3 regions of the Psychromonas sp. KJ10-2 genome follow, and region 2 is predicted to be linked to each of the others. Evidence: predicted binding sites of a transcription regulator. Region 2 holds the regulator's gene; each other region holds the start of a gene.
What was found. Region 2 encodes sigma-54, which starts transcription at its own class of promoters, with help from an activator protein. Its sites were predicted from a motif close to GTTGGCACGNNNNTNGNNT; they were not measured.
Positions count from the first base shown of each region.

Region 1: a site for sigma-54 is predicted at 2,514-2,532, ahead of flgJ (flagellar assembly peptidoglycan hydrolase FlgJ). Genes of this name have one in related genera too.
Region 3: a site for sigma-54 is predicted at 1,729-1,747, ahead of ACLKL2_RS14180 (BON domain-containing protein). Genes of this name have one in related genera too.

Region 1 covers NZ_CP178827.1:3,348,325-3,356,172, forward strand. Annotated here, with positions in the region: gene ACLKL2_RS16365 (flagellar basal body P-ring protein FlgI) at 1-973, shown strand, start outside; gene ACLKL2_RS16370 (Na+/H+ antiporter family protein) at 1,061-2,386, opposite strand; gene flgJ (flagellar assembly peptidoglycan hydrolase FlgJ) at 2,565-3,602, shown strand; gene flgK (flagellar hook-associated protein FlgK) at 3,595-5,604, shown strand; gene flgL (flagellar hook-associated protein FlgL) at 5,672-7,159, shown strand; gene ACLKL2_RS16390 (flagellin) at 7,456-7,848, shown strand, end outside.
Region 2 covers NZ_CP178827.1:3,229,209-3,237,056, reverse strand. Annotated here, with positions in the region: gene ACLKL2_RS15800 (ATP-binding cassette domain-containing protein) at 1-723, opposite strand, end outside; partial or broken gene kdsC (3-deoxy-manno-octulosonate-8-phosphatase KdsC) at 1,098-1,645, shown strand; gene lptC (LPS export ABC transporter periplasmic protein LptC) at 1,646-2,209, shown strand; gene lptA (lipopolysaccharide transport periplasmic protein LptA) at 2,196-2,732, shown strand; gene lptB (LPS export ABC transporter ATP-binding protein) at 2,738-3,463, shown strand; gene ACLKL2_RS15775 (RNA polymerase factor sigma-54) at 3,497-4,942, shown strand; gene ptsN (PTS IIA-like nitrogen regulatory protein PtsN) at 5,038-5,481, shown strand; gene rapZ (RNase adapter RapZ) at 5,498-6,340, shown strand; gene ACLKL2_RS15760 (HPr family phosphocarrier protein) at 6,347-6,622, shown strand; gene mgtE (magnesium transporter) at 6,637-7,848, shown strand, end outside.
Region 3 covers NZ_CP178827.1:2,923,588-2,931,435, forward strand. Annotated here, with positions in the region: gene ACLKL2_RS14160 (diacylglycerol kinase family protein) at 1-79, opposite strand, end outside; gene ACLKL2_RS14165 (hemerythrin domain-containing protein) at 157-588, opposite strand; gene ACLKL2_RS14170 (hypothetical protein) at 680-874, opposite strand; gene ACLKL2_RS14175 (DUF1328 family protein) at 883-1,050, opposite strand; gene ACLKL2_RS14180 (BON domain-containing protein) at 1,139-1,693, opposite strand; partial or broken gene ACLKL2_RS14185 (LysR family transcriptional regulator) at 1,954-2,899, opposite strand; partial or broken gene ACLKL2_RS14190 (efflux RND transporter periplasmic adaptor subunit) at 3,015-4,191, shown strand; gene ACLKL2_RS14195 (efflux RND transporter permease subunit) at 4,191-7,361, shown strand; partial or broken gene ACLKL2_RS14200 (zinc-binding dehydrogenase) at 7,488-7,848, shown strand, end outside.

The sequences.
Region 1 (7,848 bases), 120 kb from region 2:
GCTGGTGGTTGGTCTTCCTGGAACAGGTGAAAAGAGTAGTGCATTTACAGAGCAAGCCTTTTCTACCATGTTACGTAATTTTGGTATTAACGTGCCGCCCGGTGAAACATTAAAAATAAAAAATGTCGCACCGGTAGCCATTACTGCAGAGTTGAAACCTTTTACTAAACCGGGGCAAACTATTGATATTACAGTTTCCGCGATTGGTGAAGCAAAAAGTTTACGTGGTGGTGAGTTACTTCAAACCTTTTTGAAAGGGGTTGATGGTAAAGTTTACGCCTTAGCTCAAGGTAGTTTAGTGGTAGGTGGCCTAGGTGCAGAAGGTGCCGATGGCTCTAAAGTGGTTATCAATACTCCGACAGTTGGTCGTATTTCGAATGGTGCGATTGTGGAAAGAGAGGTGTTATCACCTTTTGCTCAGGGCGACACTATTACCTTTAACTTGCATAAAGCAGACTTTACCACGGCTAAAAAAATGGCTGATACAATCAATAATTTAGTGGGCCCTCATACAGCCAGTATGTTGGATGCAACATCAGTACAAGTATTAGCACCTCGTGATGTCTCACAACGAGTTTCATACTTATCAACCTTAGAGAATTTAGAGTTTGAACCTGCGCGTTCAAGTGCAAAAATTATTGTTAACTCACGTACTGGTACGATTGTTATTGGTCAAGATGTGAAGCTATTACCAACGGCTATTACCCATGGTGGTATTAGTGTGACAATCAGTGAAAATAAAACCGTTTCTCAGCCTAATGCATTTGCAAATGGTAATACGGAAGTGATTGATAATAGTACTATTGATGTGACACAAGCAGACAGTCGTATGTTTAGATTTGACCCTGGTGTAAACCTTAATGATCTAGTAAGAGCGGTTAATGAGGTCGGCCTTGCTCCTGGTGATTTGATGGCAATATTAGAAGCATTGAAGCAAGCGGGTGCATTAGAAGGTGAGTTGATTATAATCTAATTGGTATAATAGTCCTATCATCAAGTAGAACAAACTAAAAAGGAAAGCAGATGCTTTCCTTTTTTTATTTGTAGCTTAACTTATTAATTACAAAGTCATTGCTGCTATCCAACCAAAGGTGATAACAGGAATATTGTAATGTAAGAAAGTTGGGATCACTGTATCTCTAATGTGATCGTGTTGACCATCTGCATTAAGACCTGATGTTGGACCTAATGTTGAGTCAGATGCTGGAGAACCTGCATCACCTAATGCTGCCGCCGTACCCACTAAGGCAATAATTGCCATTGGAGAGAAACCAAAAGCAATGGCTAATGGAACATAGATGGTGGCAATAATTGGAATCGTTGAGAATGAAGAGCCTATCCCCATTGTCACTAATAAACCAATCACTAACATTAACAATGCGGCTAATGCTTTGTTATCACCAATGCCTGATGATAATGCAGAAACTAAGGTATCAACACTGCCCGTTGCTTTCATTACCGCTGCAAAACCTGCAGCTGCAATCATAATGAAACCGATCATCGCCATCATATGAACACCTTTGGTGAATACATCGTGTGTCTCTTTCCATGCAATCACACCACCAAAGGTAAATACACTGAAACCAGCCAATGAACCTACAATCATAGAGCCTGTCATTAATTGCACGGTTAATGTCGCAACAATGGCAACTAACGCGACAATAATATGACGTTTGTTAAGTGTTTTGAATTCAGTTGTCGTGTTTGTTTCGGTGATATCTTGGTATTCGCGTGGTTTACGGTAACTGATAAAAATAGCAATAAGCAAACCTGTGACCATACCTAATGCAGGCAGGATCATAGCCGTCGGTACTTGGCTCGCAGTCACATCTAAACCGTTATCATGCAAGTTTTTTAGCAGGATGTTATTTAAGAAAATACCACCAAAACCAACAGGTAATACCATATAAGGTGTCACTAAGCCGAAGGTTAAGATGCAGGCTGTTAAACGTCTATCAACACGTAAGCGGTTAAACACACCTAATAAGGGTGGAATTAAAATAGGAATAAATGCGATATGTACTGGCACAATATTTTGTGAAGAGATGGTCATCAATAAGATAACTGAAAACACACCATATTTAATAAATTGTGAGGTGTTTTGAGCTTGTTGTGCATTCAATCGTTTAATGATTGCCTGTGATAATAGGTCAGTAATACCTGACTTAGAGATAGCAACGGCAAAAGCACCAAGCATCGCATAACTTAACGCTATGGTTGCGCCGCCACCTAAGCCACTTTCAAAAGCTGAAATGGTATCAGGTAAAGATAAACCAGCGGTTAAACCGCCAACTAATGCACTTAATGTTAGCGCAATAACAACATTAATACGCATCATTGACAGTATGAGCATGATACATACCGCCAGTAAAACAGGGTTAAGCATAATTATTCCTTTGTGGTAGGGTCAAAATCCGCAGGCATTCTACTTGATGCAAACGGGCTTTGCTTAAAAAACTACACCTGCCTTGATGATTAATTAGTAAATGCCACTTATTTAATAAAAATAAATAAGTGGCATTTTTTTTGCTTTATTAATACTACAGTATAAATGGGGTTGATGGATGAGCACTCAAACAGTCACGCAAGCAAGCAATTACTTTGATTTACAAGGGTTAGAGCAGTTGCGTCAAAAAACCAAAACCAACGATAAAGAAACGATTCGTGAAGTGGCGAATCAATTCGAGTCGATGTTTGCGAGCATGCTGATCAAATCAATGCGTAAAGCTAATGAAGCTTTTGAAGCAGACAGTCCATTTAACAATCAACAAACTAAATTTTACACGGACATGCAAGATAAGCAGCTAGCGGTAGATATCAGTCGACACGGCACCTTAGGGTTAGCGGATGCCTTAGTCAGACAACTAGACCCTAGTTCAATGGCGCGTTTGCAATCTGTAGAGCAAGATAAATTAGCGATGCCTAATCAAGCGCAGACGGTAACTATGCATGAGCTGAACCCAGCACCCGCTAATATTCAGTTTAATAAGCCGGATCAATTAAGAGAATTATCAATAACTAGAATTAATGATAGTACAACGCAGAACCAGCTATCTGAGCAGGCACAAAGTCCTGAGCTAGTAAATAAACCTAAAGCGAAGTCGGATGCTGATTTTAGCTCACCTTCATCGTTTATTGAGTCGTTATTGCCTTACGCGAAAAAAGCGGCAAAAGCATTGGGGGTTTCACCTGAGGTTTTAGTGGCACAGTCAGCATTAGAGACTGGATGGGGTAAGAAAATTTTGCAAACACCTGGACAAGAAAGCAGCTTTAACCTGTTTAATATTAAATCTCATGGTGGTTGGCAAGGTGATAGCGTTAATAAGAATAGTCTGGAAGTAGAAAATGGAATCGGTATTAAACGTCGTTCTAACTTCCGTGTTTATCAAGGCATTCAAGAAAGCTTTAATGATTACACCGATTTTATTAAAAATAATAAACGTTATGAGCAGGCACTGCAGCAGGGTGGTAATCCAAATCGTTATATTGAAGAGTTACAAGATGCAGGTTATGCAACGGACCCTCAATATGCAGAGAAAGTGCAGAAAATTATGAATAGCGATAGCTTCAAAGCTGTTGTTGCAGGAGAAAACAATGGCTGATCTATTACAAATTGGACTATCAGGGGTTTATACCTCTCAAGCTAACTTAGCCACAACCAGTCATAATATCAGTAATGTCAGCACTGAAGGCTACTCGCGTCAAAATGTTGATGTCAGTGCCACTGGTGCGCAACGTCTAAGCTCTCATTTTGTTGGTACTGGTGCCATGGTGAGCAGCATTGACCGTGCTTATGACCAGTTTGCTTTTGCCGAGAATATGATCAATACATCCAATCATGCTTATTATCAAGAAAAGTACACTCAGGCGAATCAAATGGATACCTTGTTATCCAATGAAAGTACATCTGTGACAGCGCCTGTGATTAATATGTTTTCGTCTTTATCGAATGTTGCTGATAACCCTAACTTATTAGAAGCGCGTACGGTATTTTTAGAAGATGCTGGCAGCATGGTTAACCAGTACAACACATTATACAAACATTTAGATAACCAATATAAAGGCATTAACGCTGATATTGATAATTCAGCATCGGTGATGACTGAATTAGCAGAAAGTATTGCCAGTTTAAATGATCAAATTGCTTCTGTTGGTGGGCCGGGTAATGGAACAGGCGCCAATGACTTATTAGATAAGCGTAACTTAGCCATCACTGAACTCAGTAAATATGTTAATACTTCTGTAGTGGCAACAGATAATCATATGGTCAATGTTTATATTGGTAGTGGCCAAGGTTTAGTTATGGGGCAAAATGCTCAACAGGTTATAGCCGTTGATGGAGATCCTGACCCTGCTCGTAAACAGTTAGCGTTACAATTTAACGGTAAGGCCGCGGTGATTAATGGTAATCAACTCGGTGGTGAAGTCGCTGGCTTATTTAATAGCCGAGATAAAGACGTTGAAGTGGCGATGAATCAATTAGGGCAAAGTGTCATTGGTTTGACTCATGCTTTAAACGAGCAGCAAAAGTTAGGGCAAACCCTAGAAGGACAAATTGGTCAAAATCTATTTAATGATATTAACAGCAAAGACTCCATGGAGAGTCGTGTGTTAAGCCATAAAGATGACCTAGGTAAAGCCACATTAAGTGTACGCATAGATGATTTAACGACACTCTCTCCTGATGAGCTAACACTAAAGGTCACAGAGCATGTACCAGGTGTTTCTATTGCTTTCTCGGTTACTAACAATAGAACTGGTGAAACAAAGCAAGTTGCTATTGATGATTTAAGCACAGAGAACCGGTTTAATATTCCTGATTCAGGAATTAGTGTTGGTATCGATTCGATGGTAACACCGCTTCAAGAAGGCAAAACATTCACCTTACGCCCAACGCGTTATGGCGCTCTAGAAGCGAGTATACAGGAAACGGATCCAAAGAGAGTGGCCGCTGCAGAAGCCGAAGTCAAATCCATTAGTAGTGAGCAAAATACAGGTACAGCGCAGTTACGTGTTAGTGCCTTGCTGGACAAAGCTAATCCACACTATGTTAATCCAGAGAATCCACTGACTATTCAGATCTCTGCGAATAGTAACAACGGCATGATTGCTTATAACGTGTTTGATAAAAATGGTTCACAGGTTAATGCCACAGAATTAACAGCGCCGATTGATCCATTAAGTGGTAAAGCGGTGTTGGTTGCTGGTGGAGTTGAGGTATCTTTGGAGAAAGGGAAACCCTTAGCCAATGATCAATTTACTCTGCAGTTTAACGAAACGGGTGACAGTGATAATCGCAACATGTTAGCCATGACTGATCTGCAAGACGCAAAGATAATGAATGGTAAAAAAGCAACCTTTCAAGATGTGTATAACGGCATGATTTCGGAAGTCGGTGCAAAAACCGCTAATGCAGATGTGGCCATGCAATCGGCGTCCATTTTAAAAGATCAGTCCTTTGAAAGGATCCAGCTAGTGAGTGGTGTCAATATGGATGAAGAAGCCGCTAACTTATTAAAGTATCAACAATATTATAGTGCTGCTGCGCGTGTTATTACGGTAGCAAATGAAGTTTTTGAGAGCATATTAAATGCATCTCGTTAATTGCGTCCATATTGGTTTTATAAGTGTCAGCTGGCGTCAGCCTAATCAGGAATTATAGAGAGGTTATATGCGCGTTTCATCGCCACTATTTTTTATGCGAAACACCACTTCAATGATGGAGCAGCAAGCCGCATTAAGTGATCAGAACTTACACTTATCTAGCACTAAGCGTGTGATTAACGGCAGTGACGATCCGGTGGCTATTGCTACGATCCAACGTTTAAAACAAGATCTAGCGGTAGGTGAGCAATACATTAATAACGGTGAAACAGCTAAGTCTAGTAATGGATTATCTGATACCGCCTTGTCGCAAAGCACACATATTCTGCAACGAGTGCGTGAGCTAATGATCAGCGGTAGTAATGGCACCATGAATGAAGGTAACCGTGAAGCTGTGGCCATTGAGCTGGAAGGTTTACGCGAAGAGTTAATGGGGGTTGCGAACACAAAAGATGGTAATAACCAATATATCTATGGCGGATATGAAGTGGATGTCGCGCCTTTTCAAATGAATGAATTTGGAGAAGTCGTTTACCATGGTGATAATGGTGAACGAGAGTATCGAGTCGGCACTGGTGTGCTCGTACAAGGCAATGATTCAGGCGCTAAGATCTTCATGGATATTCCAGAGGGAAACGGTACTTTTGTGTCTGAGTTAGGCGCAGGAAACATGGGCGGTGGAGTAATTAGTGCTGGCCAAGTAGTTGATAAAGATGCAGCGCGTGACTTCTTAGATCAAGATTATACCATTTCCATCAATACTACTGAAGAAGGTCCAGAGTACTCTGTTTATGGGGTACAAGAGCAAGCGGTTAAAGGTAATGCTAAGGTTACCATTAGCAGTGTTAATTTAGATGCTGCTGGTATCAATAGTGTAAACCCAGCTGTGAATGCCACGATGGGTCTGCAATTTACTGAAACTAGTCCTGGTAGCAAACAGTTTAATGTGGCAATTAATGGTACTTCAGCTTCGACCACTTATGATGCAAATAATGCCGATCCACAACGATTAAATATCAATGGTATTACGCTAGAGGTTGATGGCCTGCCGGCTGATGGTGATAATTATGGATTAACTAAATTTATTGCACCTACCCCCTACGAAGATGAACAAGCTATCTCTTTTAATGGCATAAAAACCCAAATTAAAGGTGATGTAGAAAACTTAGACTCTTTTACTTTACGTCAAAGCGAAGAAAAGGATGTTTTTGCCTCTATTCAAAGTGCCATTGATGCCTTACGTATACCAGGCAGTGACCAAACAACCTTAGCAAAACAAAATACTGCTTTTGATATGTCGTTATTACAAATTGATGGTGCGATGGACAAAGTATCCAATGTGCAAAGTGCCGTTGGTGCTAGATTAAGAACCATTGATAACCAATATGAATCTACCTTAGATTTTAACTTAACTATCCACAGTACATTATCCTCTTTAGAGGATTTAGATATGGCTGCTGCGATCAGTGAGTATCAACAAAAACACAGCATGTTAGAAGTCTCTCAACAAACCTTTGTACAGCTGCAAAAGTTAAGTTTATTTAATCATATCTAAGCTTTGAATAAACGGGGTGGCAGTTAACTCCAAGACTTATCCGTAAAGAGGCAATTTATTGCCTCTTTTTTTGCCTATCAAATTTAATTATTTTGTGAACAGGGTCTGACTATTTAATGACTCTTAAAAGTGCCACTTAAGCTGCTGATTTTTAATGTGTATTTTTATTTTAAAAGTTGGCACATTAATCGCATTACTAACCATGAGAGTAAAAATTGACGGCAAATAAGACCGAAACAAAAAGGTTATTGCCACACTCCCTTACAGGGGTCACCAAGACATAAAAGGATTACATCATGGCTCAAGTCATTAACACTAATATCATGTCGCTGAATGCACAACGTCAGCTAAACAAAACACAATCCATGCAAAACGAAGCGATGGAGCGTTTATCATCGGGCCTACGTATCAACAGTGCTAAAGATGATGCCGCAGGTCTTGCAATCTCTACCGCGATGCAATCACAAATTAAAGGTTTAACACAAGCTGTGCGTAACTCGAATGATGGTATTTCGATGGCACAAACGGCAGAGGGTGCGATGGATGAGATGACCAACATACTACAACGTATGCGTGAGCTATCGGTTCAAGCAGCCAACGATACTAACTCAGCAGAAAATAAAGCCTTCATCCAAGAAGAAGTTGATCAGCTTTACTCGGAATTAGATCGTATTGCTAACACAACACAG
Region 2 (7,848 bases):
AAATTGTTGCAACAACGCATTATCTTTTTGCGCTAAGACTTCTTGTACAGAGCCCTGCGCAATAATTTTATGCTCAGCAAAGACATACACGTTATCAGCAATAGACAGCACCTCATTAACATCATGAGAAACAATAATAGAGGTTAAGCCTAATGTATCATTTAATTGCTTCACTAATTTCAATAATACATTCATTGAAATAGGATCTTGGCCTGTAAAGGGTTCATCATACATAACCACTTCAGGGTCTAAGGCAATAGCACGCGCCAATGCTACACGTCTTGCCATACCACCAGAAAGTTGTGATGGATAAAGATCTTTAGCACCACGTAAACCAACTGCCTGTAGTTTCATTAATACTAGGGTAGATAATAATTTTTCATCTAACTGTGTATGTTCTCTAAGTGGAAAAGCGACATTTTCAAATACTGTTAGGTCATTAAACAACGCCCCACTTTGAAATAGCATGCCCATTTTTTTGCGCGCTTCATATAACGCTTTTTCAGAACAATTATGAATAGAAGTACCATTAAACAGTACTTCACCACCATCAGCAGGAATTTGTCCACCAATCAATTTTAACAGGGTCGTTTTACCGATACCACTTGGCCCTAGTACTGCAGTAATTTTCCCCTGCTCAAACTGCATATCTATATTCTCAAATATGCTTTTTTCTTGTCGCTTGAAACTAAGTTGATTAATTACAATATGTTGTGTTGACATAAATACCTTTTCTCTATGAAAAGAAAGTTTAGTTTGATCGATAAGCCAATGATAGAACTTAAACAATCAGTCAGAATCGAGATAAATAACGATTTGGGTTGGATTTTACCTTTAAAATCATAAATAAGCGAAACTTAGCAGGTGCAATTCCATTTTTTCAATATTACAGACAAATTATATCCCTGTAAGTTTCGGTGATGTTCAGATTAATAGTAACATTAATAGCGTTTAATCTATGTAATATGAGACACTCTTGTTATGATTGGCACATATTTTGATTTCATAAATTGATTACCATAAACAATGCTCGCGATCCTTTGCGGACTTTGATATTTTGATAATAGATTTGCTGTATTTAATAAAAGAGTCGATAAATGATAGATACCCCCTATGGAAAAATCAGCCAAGATAACTTTCAACGCGCACAAAAAATAAAACTGTTTGTTTGCGATGTTGATGGTGTTTTTCAGATGGTCGCATTTACCTAGGTAATGACGGAGAAGAGTTAAAAGCCTTCCATACAAAAGATGGCTTTGGGCTTAAGGCGATTATGAAACAAGGTATTGAAGTCGCGATTATTACAGGTCGTCAATCGAACATTGTCAGTAATAGAATGTCTGCCTTAGGTGTACAACATATTTTTCAAGGTAAAGACGATAAACTTACCGTGTACAAAACACTATTGGCGCAATTAGATTTAACGCCAGAGCAAACAGCTTATATCGGTGATGATGTGGTTGATCTGCCGGTGATGCAATTATCTGGCTTAGGTATTGCGGTCAATGATGCCCATCCTCTGGTGCTACAAAAAGCAGATTTAATCACTACAGTAAAAGGTGGATTTGGCGCAGTGCGTGAAGTGTGCGATCTATTTTTACAATGTCATGGACAACTTGCTATGACACAAGGTAAAAGCGAATAAATGAACAAACGACAGAGCATCCCTTTTATTGTCCTGTTTATCGCCTGTGCGGTTTGGGTCTACTTTACAACGGACACTGAATACCCTGCGTTACCAGATCATCACCCAAGTTATATAGCAGATGACTTACAGAGTAATCATTATGACCAAACTGGTTTTAATGATTATCGCGTCTTTGCTGATAAAGCCACTAACTACCCAGAAGATGATTCAACCTTGTTTGAACATCCTAAAGTAGTCATCTACCATAAAGACAAAGAGACGGGTGTGGTCACTATTTGGCAACTCACCAGTATCAAAGGCACATTAAAAGAAAAAAATAACCTATTATTATCAGGCAATGTGTTTATTAAGAACCTAACAGAAGATCAAATAGTGCAGACGATGTCCACTGCACAAGCAACAATAATGCTGGATACTAAAGTGATCACCAGTGACTTAAAAGTGACTTGGACAGGACCACAACTGAAACATGAAGGTGTTGGTATGTGGGCGTCGATAGAAGGCGAAGAGATGAAACTTAATTCGAATATAAAAGCGGTGTACTTTAATGAACCTAAATAAATTAGCATGCTTACTAAGCATTTCATTGTTTAATGCCAATGTGATTGCATTAGAGTCTGATTATAACCAACCTATTCATGTTTCTTCAGTAAAGCAACATGCTAGCTTAAAAACCAACACGATCACTTTCACTGATGAAGTTTTATTAACTCAAGGTTCGATTAAGATCACAGCTGATAAATTGACGGTTATTCGAGGTGAAAAACCTAATCATGAATTGATGATTGCAGAAGGTAAAACCTCCGTTTTCCATCAAATACAAGACGATGGTAAACCATTAGATGCAGAGGCGAATAAAATTACCTATGATGTAGCAGCAGGTAAGATAACATTAACCGATAATGCACAAGTAAAACAATTAGATAGCCAAGTAAATGGTGCTGAAATAGAATACTTCTTAGCCACTCAAGAACTTAATGTAAGCACCGATCAGAATACTAAAGAGCGCGTAAAAACCATCTTTTTGCCTTCGCAATTTGAAAAAGATAAAAACAGTGACTCAACCTCAAATACAGGCGGTTAATTAATATGGCAGAGTTATGCGCAACAGGCTTAGTTAAGAGCTATAAAGGGCGTACCGTAGTAAATGGTGTTGGTCTTACAGTCAAAACCGGCGAAATTGTAGGGTTACTTGGCCCTAATGGTGCTGGTAAAACCACCTCTTTTTATATGGTGGTTGGTTTGGTTAAACAAGATCAAGGCACCATTGTTATTGATGATGAAGATATCTCTAGCAACCCGATGCATATTCGAGCACAAAAAGGCATTGGTTATTTACCACAAGAAGCGTCCATTTTTAGACGTTTAACGGTAACAGAAAATATCATGGGTATTTTACAGACCCGTAAAGAATTGACACAAAAACAACGCGAAGAGAAACTGAACACTCTTTTAGAAGAGTTTCATATTACTCATATTCGTGATAATAAAGGGATGAGTTTATCGGGTGGAGAGCGCCGTCGTGTAGAGATTGCACGCGCACTAGCCACAGAACCAAAATTTATTCTACTTGATGAACCTTTCGCTGGTGTTGACCCGATTTCGGTAATTGATATAAAAAATATTATTCAACAATTACGTGATCGTGGCTTAGGTGTATTAATCACCGACCATAATGTTAGAGAAACGTTAGATGTTTGTGAACATTCCTATATAGTAAGCCACGGAGAAATTATTGCTGTGGGTACACAGGATGAGATTCTGGCAAATGATCATGTGAAACGCGTTTATCTAGGTGAAGAGTTTAAACTTTAAATAATTGCCATACGTTCAGGAAGATATGTTTTGATGAAACAGGGTTTACAATTGAAAATGGGTCAGCAATTAGCGATGACCCCTCAATTACAACAAGCAATAAAACTATTGCAGCTTTCAACATTAGATCTGCAACAGGAGATCCAAAACGCTTTGGACTCTAACCCTCTTCTTGAACAAGACGACCAAACAGGATCTGAAGATACTGTTAAAGAAGCAGATAGCAGCGCATTAGATACCACTGAAGCGATTACTCAGCAAGAGTTCTCCGATGACCTACCTGCAGAAAAAGAGTGGGAAGAATCATACAACTCAACGCCGATCACTGGTACTAGCTCTAATGCAGTAGCCTATGAAGGTGAGAACACTTTATATCAAGGTGAATCATCTACCTCATTACAAGACCATCTATTATGGCAAATGCAACTTACCCCTTTTACTGAAACAGACCAAATTATCGCGATGGCGATCATCGATTCCATTGATGAATCAGGTTATCTCACCACAGACTGTGAAAGCATATTAGAAAGCCTACAAACTGACTTAGAAGAATTAGAGTTGGATGAAGTGGAAGTGGTACTAAAACGCATTCAACATTTTGACCCATTAGGTGTTGCGGCGCGCACCACTCAAGAATGTTTACAAATACAATTACGTCAACTTTCAGAAACAACACCTTGGCGTGATGAAGCTATCCAAATACTGGAACAGTATATGGATCTACTTGGAAACAGAGATTACCGCACACTGGCAAGAAAAAGTAAGTTAAAAGAATCTCAATTAGCTGAGATAATGCGTTTAATTCAAAGTTTAGAGCCACGCCCTGGTAATCGTGTAGAAACCAGTGAAACGCAATATATCGTGCCAGACGTTTACGTTAAAAAAATTAATGGGCAATGGCGTGTTTCCCTTAATCAAGATTGTGACCCGAATTTATCGATTAACCAACAATACGCAAGTATGTGTACGGGTAATATCAGTAAAAATGATTCACAATTTATAAAGGGTCATTTACAAGAAGCAAAATGGTTTATTAAAAGCTTAGAAAACCGCAATGAAACCTTATTAAAGGTAGCTAACTGTATTGTGCAACAACAACAGGCCTTCTTTGAATATGGCGATGAGTCTATGAAACCCATGGTACTTAATGACGTTGCCTTCGAAGTAGAAATGCATGAGTCGACCATTTCACGTGTTACGACTCAAAAATTTATGCATACTCCTCGTGGTATTTATGAGTTGAAGTTTTTCTTCTCTAGCCATGTAGCAACCAATGGGGGCGGCGAATGCTCATCAACCGCTATACGTGCTTTAATTAAAAAATTGGTCTCTGCAGAAATCACCACAAAACCCTTAAGCGACAATAAAATCACCCAGTTATTAGAAGAAAAAGGGATCAAGGTAGCTAGACGTACTATTGCTAAATATCGTGAATCCTTAGGAATTCCACCTTCTAATCAACGTAAACAATTACTTTGAACCAAGAAGTAATGCAAATAAATAAGGATTAACTATAGTCATTTAATGCGAACCTGATAAACTCGCGCGTCCATTAAATACAGTTAACTATTATTATGAAAATATCTACTCTATTAAATCAACAATCAGTATTCTGTAAAACAGCTTGCACAAGCAAAAAAGGCGCACTAGAAAAAATCAGCCTTATCGCAGCAAAAGAACTCGATTTAGATGCCCATGAACTATTCGAAAGCTTAATTGCACGAGAGAAAATTGGGTCAACAGGTGTTGGATCTGGGATTGCTATTCCACATGTCAAAATTTCTAGTGAGCTACCCGCTACAGCTGTCTTTTTGCAATGTGAAACAGGTATCGATTATGATTCATACGACGGTAATAAAGTGGATATACTATTCGCTATTTTTGTGCCGGAAGACCTTTGCAAACAATATCTTTCTGCACTATCAGAGATAAGTCAAAAGTTATTGGACAAACAATTCTTGCGTCAATTACGCAGCGCAGACAACGCAACAGAGTTATTTGAATTACTAACGCTATAAAGTAAAAGGTGAAAATATGAAATTAATTGTTATAAGTGGTCGCTCTGGCTCAGGAAAAACAATTGCACTTCATGTTCTCGAAGACCTAGGTTACAACTGTATCGACGGTGTGCCCTACCAATTACTTGAGCAACTAATTGATACTTTAGATCCTAAGGACAATAAAGTTGCTGTTACCCTTGATGTGCGTAATATGCCAAGGGAAGTTGAGCAGATAGAAGATCTGATCATTTCATTGCAAGGCAAAGTTGAATTAGAAATTATCTATATCGATGCATTAACCAGTGAGTTAATTAGACGTTATAGTGAAACGCGCCGCTTACACCCTCTTTCCAAGCAAAAGTACTCTTTATCTCAAGCATTAGAGTTGGAAAATAAGATTTTGGCACCATTAAAATCGATGGCGGCCTTCTCAGTTGATACCACTTCTCTGTCGATACATAATTTAAATGAGCACCTAAAAGTCTATTTACAAGGTTCAACAAAAAGTAATCTCCTCATCATTTTTCAATCCTTTGGTTATAAATATACACACCCTGAAGATGCTGATTATATGTTTGATGTACGCTTCCTACCCAATCCTTACTGGGAAAAAGAGTTAAAGGTATACACGGGTAAAGATAAGGTCATTCAAGATTATTTAAGCGCTTTTCCATTAGTCAAAGAAACCATTATTAATATCGAAAACCTATTTTTAAATTGGTTACCTCACTTAGAGCAAAATAACCGTAATTATGTCACCATTGCTATTGGCTGCACCGGTGGCAAACATCGATCTGTATATGTTACGGAGCAAATTGCCGCGCGCTTTAAGCACAAATACCAAGTACAAATAGAACATAAATGTTTAAAGGAGTAGTTCCGGTTGGATATCATTAAGCAAACAATTACAATAAAAAATAAATTAGGCTTACATACACGCGCTACCATCAAATTAGTTGAACTTGTCAATGCTTTTGATGCTCAAATCACCATCACACACAATGATAAAAAAGCCGATGCAGGCAGTGTTTTAGGCTTATTAGTGCTGGAAACCTGTTTTGGTCAAGAGATAGAGATCGAAGCGCAAGGCGCACAAGCAGAAGAGGCGATGCTAGCCGTTACCGAACTGATCGAAAATAAATTTTTAGAAGAAGAATAATTATAGGAGTTAGTATGCTGGAAAACACTAAAGTCGATAATACCCAGCTGCGACTTCAAGAAGTAAAAAAAGCCCTTGAAAGTGGTATGTTTGTTTTAGCACGCAGTATTTTAGATAAAATGCCTGCCTGCGATGTTGCCTTTCTCTTAGAGTCCTCGCCACCTGCTTACCGTAAAGTACTTTGGAATCTCACTGACCATGACCAACATGGTGAGATCCTAGAAGAGCTAAATGAAGATGCTAAAGATGGCATCATCAACCTGATGGGCACGGATAACCTCGTAGCCGCAACAGAAGGCATGGAAACCGATGGCCTAGCCTATGTCCTGCGTGGTATCCCAGATAGCGTTTACCGTGCTGTTTTGGAGCAAATGGACACACAAGATAGACAACGTGTCGAACTGGCCTTAGCGTATCCAGAAGATACTGCCGGTTCAATCATGAATACAGACACCACTACAGTCCGTCCAGACGTGACTATTGAAGTGGTATTGCGCTATTTACGTTTGAAAGGCTCACTACCTGATACAACCGATGCTTTATATGTAGTGGATACCGACAACAAGCTATTAGGCGATGTGTCATTATCTACATTACTCACAGAGGAACCCACTTCTATTATTGGCGATGTCATGAATCATGATACCGAGCCACTTCAAGCATTAATGGAAGAGAATGAGATAGCTAAACTGTTTGAACGACATGATTGGATCTCCGCACCAGTGATTGATGACGACCGGCAACTACTCGGCCGTATTACTATCGATGATATTGTTGATATTATCCGAGAAAATGCCGAACACTCGATGATGGGTATGGCCGGTATGGATGATGATGAAGATACCTTTGCACCTATCTTACCCAGTGCCAAACGTCGTACTGTTTGGTTATCAGTAAATTTGATGGCCGCGTTTATCGCAGCCTCTGTTTCAAATATGTTTGAAGCAACCTTAGAGCAAGTCGCCACATTGGCCGTATTGATGACAATCGTGCCAAGCATGGGAGGCATCGCTGGTAACCAAACCTTAGCCTTGGTTATTCGCGGTATTGCTGTTGGGCATATTAGTGGTAGCAATACACGATGGTTAATTGGTAAAGAAGCAGCGATCGGTTTATTGAACGGTATGATTTGGGCAATTCTAGTAGCCACTGCCGTAGTGCTTTGGAAAGGTGATATGCAGGTCGGTTATATTATTGCTGGAGCAATGTTTATTAACCTGTCCATT
Region 3 (7,848 bases), 310 kb from region 2:
TTAAAATTAGCCATGGCATCAACCAAGCTAATGTGGTGCTTATTGCCACACCAAGTAAGTAATATTTAGTTATAAACATGAGTAACCCCTGATATCAAATCGATCAACACTATCTATGATAGGTTAGATAATAAATCTTGTGATCCTAAATAATGGTTAGCTAACCATCTCTTTGTGATATTGGGTTGCTAGATGTAGCTTTTGATCTTCTGTGAATACTTTACCAGCCATTTGGAAAAATCGATGCTCTTCCTCTTCTAAATGGTGCAGTACTCTATGTTGTAATGAATGCATTATGGTTAACCAAGCGGGCGAACTAAACTCTGTGTTATCCAGTCGCTCAATGATTTTATCAATAGAATGGTGTTCGGCAATACCATGTCGAGATAACGCTACGGTTTTGTCTTTTTTGATCAGTGGCGCGTAAAAATAGCGCTCTTCTGCAATGGCGTGTTGTTGTAATTCTTCTTTCAAATCCGCATAAAAAATCTGACGGGTTGCTGAATCACCTTTAGTGCTGGTGAGTGCATCCATTAATAGACGTTGTTTTTCATGGCTTTCACGTAGTTCTTCAAAAATATTACTCATTGTTTATTCCTTAAATAAAGATGAATGGGGAATAGTGTTTATCAATGTAAAAGTAGGCGTACTTAAGTACGCCACTAATGAGTAACAGTTATTAACAGTCTTTATCTTCTGTGTTCAGTGAATCTTTTACATCTTCACAAGTATCTTCAATACTGTTCGTTACATCTGTTACTGCACTATCTACTTTTTTACCTGTCTTTTCAGCAGGCCCTTCACTACATGCACCCAGTAACATGAATGCAGCACCGATTGCAGCGAATGATTCATATGTATTTGAATTATTCATGGTGTTTCCTATTTCTTTGAACTAATTAAGTTAAAAACAATTGATACAACAAACAGTATTGCAAAAAGATAAAATATAATTTTAGCTATACTTGCAGCTGCGCCAGCAATGCCGCCAAAACCCAGTACTGCTGAGATTAAAGCGATTATCAAGAATATAAATACCCAGCGAATCATGTTGTAGCTCCTCGTTATATAGTTATATAAGGTTGATGGTTAACTCAAGGTTAAGTAAAAGTTAATAGTTTGTTAACTCATTGAAAGTCTATTGGGTAACTTCAAGTTTATCGATAACTGATGTCACATCGTCTGTATTTCGCGCTAAGTTCATCGCTAAATCATGCTCAGCTTCTGTGTCTACGTTACCTGCTAACAACACCACATTGTCAGTAGTTGTTACTTCGATATCCATTGCACTAACATCGTCTGCCATTAGTAGGCGTGTTTTTACAACAGTAGTGATTTTGGTATCGGTCAATGCTGATAATGCTTTATCATCGATATCTGTATCAGCATCTTCATTTAAAATGTTTAAATCGTTATCAACGCTTTTAACACCTTCTAATCCAGTGATTAATTCACCAGCTAAGGCCTTTTCAATACCACTATTAACATCACCTGTTAATGTCACTACACCATCTTCTACTTCGGTATCTATATCAAAAGAGTTGAGGTTTGTATTAAGTAGTAAAGTCGTTTCAGCTTTACCGTCTATCCATGCATCAAGTGATTCATCTTTCCAATCTTGCTGACCTGCTAATGCAAGTGTTGATGAAGTAAGTAGTACAGTCGAAAGTGCAATAGTTGTCATGCGCTTCATATTTTGTCTCCTTTAATTGATGTGTATTGGAGATATTGCGAATAGTGTGCCAGTTTTTTATCTTGTTGTTTTTAAAGATTTTTTGTTTTTTGGTGTAAATGTTGAAGGGATTATGTATGAACTATTTACAGGGTTAGATGTAATAGTTATCAGGTTTAATGGAAATGCAAAAAGTTCAATATAAATTACTGTTTTTTATATACTTAATGAGGTAATTAGTGCTCACATAACCTATGAACACTGTGCATTATAGTTACTGTTTAAGCTTGATACAGTTGATCAAAGTCTGGGATCGACTGTTCCCAGATAGGGATTTCTTTACCTATATATTCACGTACTGCATCAAAGAATAGACGTGTTCTCACCGGTAAGTCTCGATGTGGATAAACGGCGTACATTGGATGGTAATCTTCTAATATTAAGTCAGGTAAGAGAGGAATCAATAAACCCTCCTTGATTTCATCATTAATCATAAACGCTCAGGGTAATCGAATAAGCACTGCCTGAGAGTACTTTCATTAGTAATGTTTCAGGATCGTTACTGCGAAAAATACTATTTATTTTTTGTTCCTGAGCAACCCCATTTCCATCAATATATTTAATTTCTCCGACTCGAATGGTTGCGTTAGCAAAACTAGCAGCGGGTAAGTTAAGCAAGTCTTCGATTTTCTCTGGTAAGCCGTAATGTTTAATAAATTCTGGTGCGGCTAGGATTAATAAGCGGTTTCGCGCGAGTGGTCGAGAAATTAATGAAGAGTCTTTAGGTTTGCCGATACGAAAGGCTAAATCGAAACCTTCTGAAATAATATCTACTACGCGGTCATCTAAACGTAATTCCACTTCAACCTGTGGAAAACGTTTTTGAAAATCATTGATAACAGGTTGTAAATAACGTCGGCCAATAATAGAGGAGCTAGTGATTTTTAAGATGCCGCGTGGCTCTTGGTGGAAGTTTTCAGCTAAACGAAGTGTTTCACCCAATAGTTCGCGTATTTCTACCGCTTTTTTGGTCATCTCTGCGCCCGCGGCGGTTAACGAAAATGAACGGGTTGAGCGATTCAATAAGCGAACGCCTAGTTCATCTTCTAAACGACTAATTTGTTTAGATATCACCGAGCGATCTATATTTCGGACTTCTGCTGCTTTGGCAAATGAGCCCTGTTCTACTACTTCGAGGAAAATTAAAAGGCGGCTAGTGGTATCCATATGGTACTCCTGAATGTTTATTGTTGCTATTTTGGCACTAATGAATTTAAAAAACGATGCTTTTTGTGCACTAATTTATTCCGTATTATGCCACCATCAGAAAAGGAGCATCGCTATGCGCAAATATTTCATGACAGCAATGATGGCTGTTACCACTCTTACTTTAATCGGCTGTGGAGAAACACCTAGCCAAGCAGCAACTCAACACCCACTTCAGCCAATTGATGTGGCTCAGGTGTTAGTTAAGCCCGTGCAAAAGTGGTATACCTATACCACACGTTTGGAGGCTCCTGAGCAGGTATCATTGATGCCACGAGTTTCTGGTGTGATAGAGCAAGTCTCTTTCCATGAAGGTGACCATGTGGAACAGGGCGATCTGTTATTTAAAATCGATGACCGCCCATTTGCTGCGGTTGTTGCCGGTTTAAAAGCACAAGTACAGAGTTCTGAAGCGTCATTACAACAAGTGCGTAGCGAAGCACAACGTGCATCTCGTTTGATCAAGAAAAAAGCTATTTCTACAGAGTTAGCTGAATCTCGCGCATCTGCTTTAACACAAGGTGAAGCACAATTGGCGGCATTAAAAGCACAATTAGTGGCTGCTCAGCTTGATTTAGACTTTGCGACTATTCGCTCTCCGATTGATGGAGTGATTCTCACGTACTAATGTGACTAGAGGTAATAACATTCTTGCAGGGCAAACGGTGTTAACTTCAATCGTGTCAAATAAGAGTATGTATGGTTACTTTGATGTTGATGAGCGTACTTGGAACAGCTCATTTAATGACGTGACTGCCGCTAGTAAGCAAAAAGTAGTGATGCAAAAGGTAGGTCAAAAAGATTTCCCATACCGAGGTTATATCAACTTTATCGATAACCGAATCAATGCTGCAACCGGTACTTTGCGTGTTCGAGCTGTGTTTGAAGCACAAGACGAAAGCTTACGCGCGGGATCATTTGCACGTATTAGATTAGCGGCCAATGATATTACTGAACAAGTTGTAATCCCAGATCGTGCGATTGGTACTGACTTAAACAACCGTTTTGTATTGATCGTCGGTGAAGATAACGTACTGCAATACAAGCAAGTAGAAGTAGGTGACCGTTACGGTAAGTTACGTGTGATCACATCAGGTCTAACTGCATCAGATACGATTGCAGTGAATGGTCCAGCTCGTGTTGGTCCAGGTATGCGAATAAAACCTAATTTAGTGACTATCGATAGCAGTGACATTACTTTCACACTGTCTTCATTAGATGAGTCACTGACAGCAAGCACTAAGGAACTGTAATGAAGTTTTCTCATTTCTTTATTCAGCGCCCCATTTTTGCGGCGATGTTATCGCTGGTGATCTTGATTGCTGGTGGGATTTCATTATTCCAATTACCAGTCAGTGAATACCCAGAAGTTGTACCACCAACAGTAGTTGTATCTGCAAGTTACCCTGGTGCTAATCCGACGGTTATCGCTGAAACAGTGGCAACACCCTTGGAGCAAGAGATCAATGGTACGGAGAACATGTTATACATGTTCTCACAGGCAACCAGTGATGGTGCGATGACATTGACGGTAACTTTTGCTTTAGGCACGGATTTAGACCGTGCGCAAGTACAAGTTCAAAACCGTGTAAACAGTGCTTTGCCACGTTTACCTGAAGAGGTGCAGCGTTTAGGGGTTGTCGCTGAAAAATCTTCTCCAGATTTAACCATGGTGGTGCATCTTTATTCACCTGACAATAGTGTAGATACCGCATACCTTTCAAACTATGCCGACTTAAACATCAAAGATGAAATTGCACGTCTACCAGGTGTTGGTGATGTTCGATTATTTGGTGGTGGTCAGTACTCTATGCGTGTTTGGTTGAACCCAGATGCATTAGCAGCAAGAGACTTAACCGCAAGTGATGTAGTTAATGCATTAAGTTCACAAAATCAACAGGTTGCAGCGGGTAGTTTAGGCGCGCAACCAGTCCCTACAGATAGCCAATTCCAAATATTATTAAATGTAAAAGGGCGTTTAAATAATATTGAGGAGTTCCGTGATGTGATTATTAAAGTCGGCGACCAAGGGCAGTTAACACGCTTATCTGACGTTGCTCGTGTTGAATTAGGCCAAGATAGTTACTCACTGCGTGCCGAATTAGATAATCAGCCTGCCTTAGCGATACCTGTGTTCCAGCGCCCTGGTTCGAATGCCATTGAGTTATCGAATCAAGTACGTGAAACCATGGCGCGTTTATCCAAAGCTTTTCCAAATGGTGTTGAATACGATATCGTATATGACCCTACCGTGTTTGTACGTGGCTCTATCGATGCGGTTATTAGCACTTTATTAGAAGCGATTGTGCTGGTTGTATTAGTAGTTATCGTATTCCTACAAACATGGCGTGCCTCTATTATCCCATTAATCGCTGTACCTATCTCTTTAATTGGTACCTTCGCTGTGATGCAGTGGTTAGGTGTGTCGATTAATACCTTGTCATTATTTGGTTTGGTATTAGCGATTGGTATTGTTGTTGATGATGCGATCGTGGTGGTCGAGAACGTTGAACGAAATATAGAAAAAGGCTTATCACCACTTGAAGCAACACGTGTTGCCATGAGTGAAGTAACAGGCCCGATTATTGCGATTGCTTTAGTGCTGTCAGCGGTATTTATTCCAACGGCCTTTATTAGTGGTTTATCAGGACAGTTCTACAAACAATTTGCTTTAACGATCACTATCTCAACGATCATTTCAGCCTTTAACTCATTAACCTTATCGCCAGCATTATCGGCATTATTATTAAAATCACACGATAGCAAGCCAGACTGGTTTACCCGTGTGTTAAATAAATTATTTGGACGTTTTCTGTTTAAACCGTTTAATCGAGTTTTCGATAAAGGCGCAACAGGCTATGAAAAAATGGTTAAAAAACTAATCCGTTTAAGCGTGATTGTGATGGTTGCTTATGTGGCGCTAGTGGGTGGGACGGTTAAATTATTTGATTCGGTACCAGGTGGATTTATCCCACAGCAAGATAAGCAATATTTAGTTGCCATTGCACAATTACCGGATGCAGCAAGTTTAGATCGTACTCAAGAAGTTATCTCTGAAATGCAGAAAATTGCATTAGATGTACCGGGCGTTGCACATACGGTTGCTTTCCCAGGTCTATCGGTGAATGGTTTTACCAACAGCCCAAATAGCGGAATAGTATTTACCCCATTAGAAAGCTTCGATAAGCGTACTGATCCAAGTGAGTCGGCAATGGCGATCGCGGCAACCTTAAATCAACGTTTTGCTGCCATCGATGAAGCTTTTGTGGCGGTTTTCCCACCCCCACCGATTCAAGGTTTAGGAACAACAGGTGGCTTTAAGTTACAAATTGAAGATAGAGCAAATAAAGGTTTTGATGCACTATTTGGTAGCTTACAAGCAGTGATTGCAGAAGCACGTCAAAACCCAGCATTAGTCGGGCTTTACTCAAGCTTCCGTATTCAAGTACCGCAAATGGATATTAATGTCGACCGAGAGCAAGCATTAATTCAAGGTATACCATTGGACGAAGTATTTAATGCATTACAGATCTACCTAGGCTCTGTGTATGTAAATGACTTCAATCTATTTGGACGTACTTACCAAGTGAATGCGCAAGCCGATGCAATTTATCGTCAAGATCCTGAGCAAATACTGAACTTGCAAGTACGTAATAGCGCAGGAAACATGGTGCCATTAGGTTCTGTATTAACGGTTGTACCAAGTATTGGCCCAGATCGTGTAATGCATTATAACGGTTATCCAAGTGCTGAATTAAATGGTAGTCCTGCTCCTGGTTATAGTTCTGATCAAGCACAAGCTGCCATTGAGAAAGTGCTAGCAGATACATTACCAACGGGCATCGAATATGAATGGACAGAGGTAACTTACCAACAAGTACTGGCTGGTAATACGATGGTTTATGTATTCCCATTAGTTGTATTGTTAGTATTTATGGTACTTGCGGCGCAATATGAAAGTTTACGTTTACCATTAGCGATTATATTGATTGTACCTATGACTATCTTCTCTGCCTTATTAGGTGTGTGGTTAGTTGGTTCAGACAATAATATCTTTACGCAAATAGCCTTAATTGTATTAGTGGCATTAGCCTCGAAGAATGCGATCTTAATGGTCGAATTTGCAAAAGATCAAAACGATACTGGTTTATCTCATTTTGAAGCTATTTTAGCAGCATGTCGTATGCGTTTACGTCCGATATTAATGACCTCAATTGCATTCACTGCTGGTGTGGTTCCATTAGTATTAGCAACCGGTGCAGGTGCAGAGATGCGTCATGCTATGGGTAACGCGGTATTTGCTGGTATGATCGGTGTAACAGTCTTTGGTTTATTACTAACACCAGTGTTCTACATGTTAGTGAGTAAAACTAAAAAGGGTAGCACTGAGCCTGAAAAGCAACTTGAGTCATTAGGTAAATAAACGATTTACTAATTCAACTTCTCCTTCTGTGAGCCACTTAGCTTCACAGTGGGAGAATTCGTTCAAAATAGATGTGCAATATTGTAATTATTCACATAGACATGGTTGTCATACTTAGAGGTAGACATGCCTGATTTTCAAACATCAATACAGCAAACTATTCCTAATACAATGCAAGCCTTAGCTTTGTCTGAAGCCAATGATGCATTTAGCCTATCTGAAATGACCTTTCCTATTCCACAATGCGAACCCGATGAGTTATTAGTTAAAATCGAGTATGTTGGATTAAACCAATTAGATGGCATGTTTGCCAAGCAAGGTTTTAAACCAAGAAAGTATCCTTATATTGTTGGTTTGGATGCGGTTGGTATAGTGGTGAAAGCAGCACAGGGGTTATATCCGAATGTTGGTGAACGCGTTATGTGGCACGCTAATATTGCTCAACAAGGTGTGTTGAGTGAATACGCTAAAGTGCCTAACTTTGCGG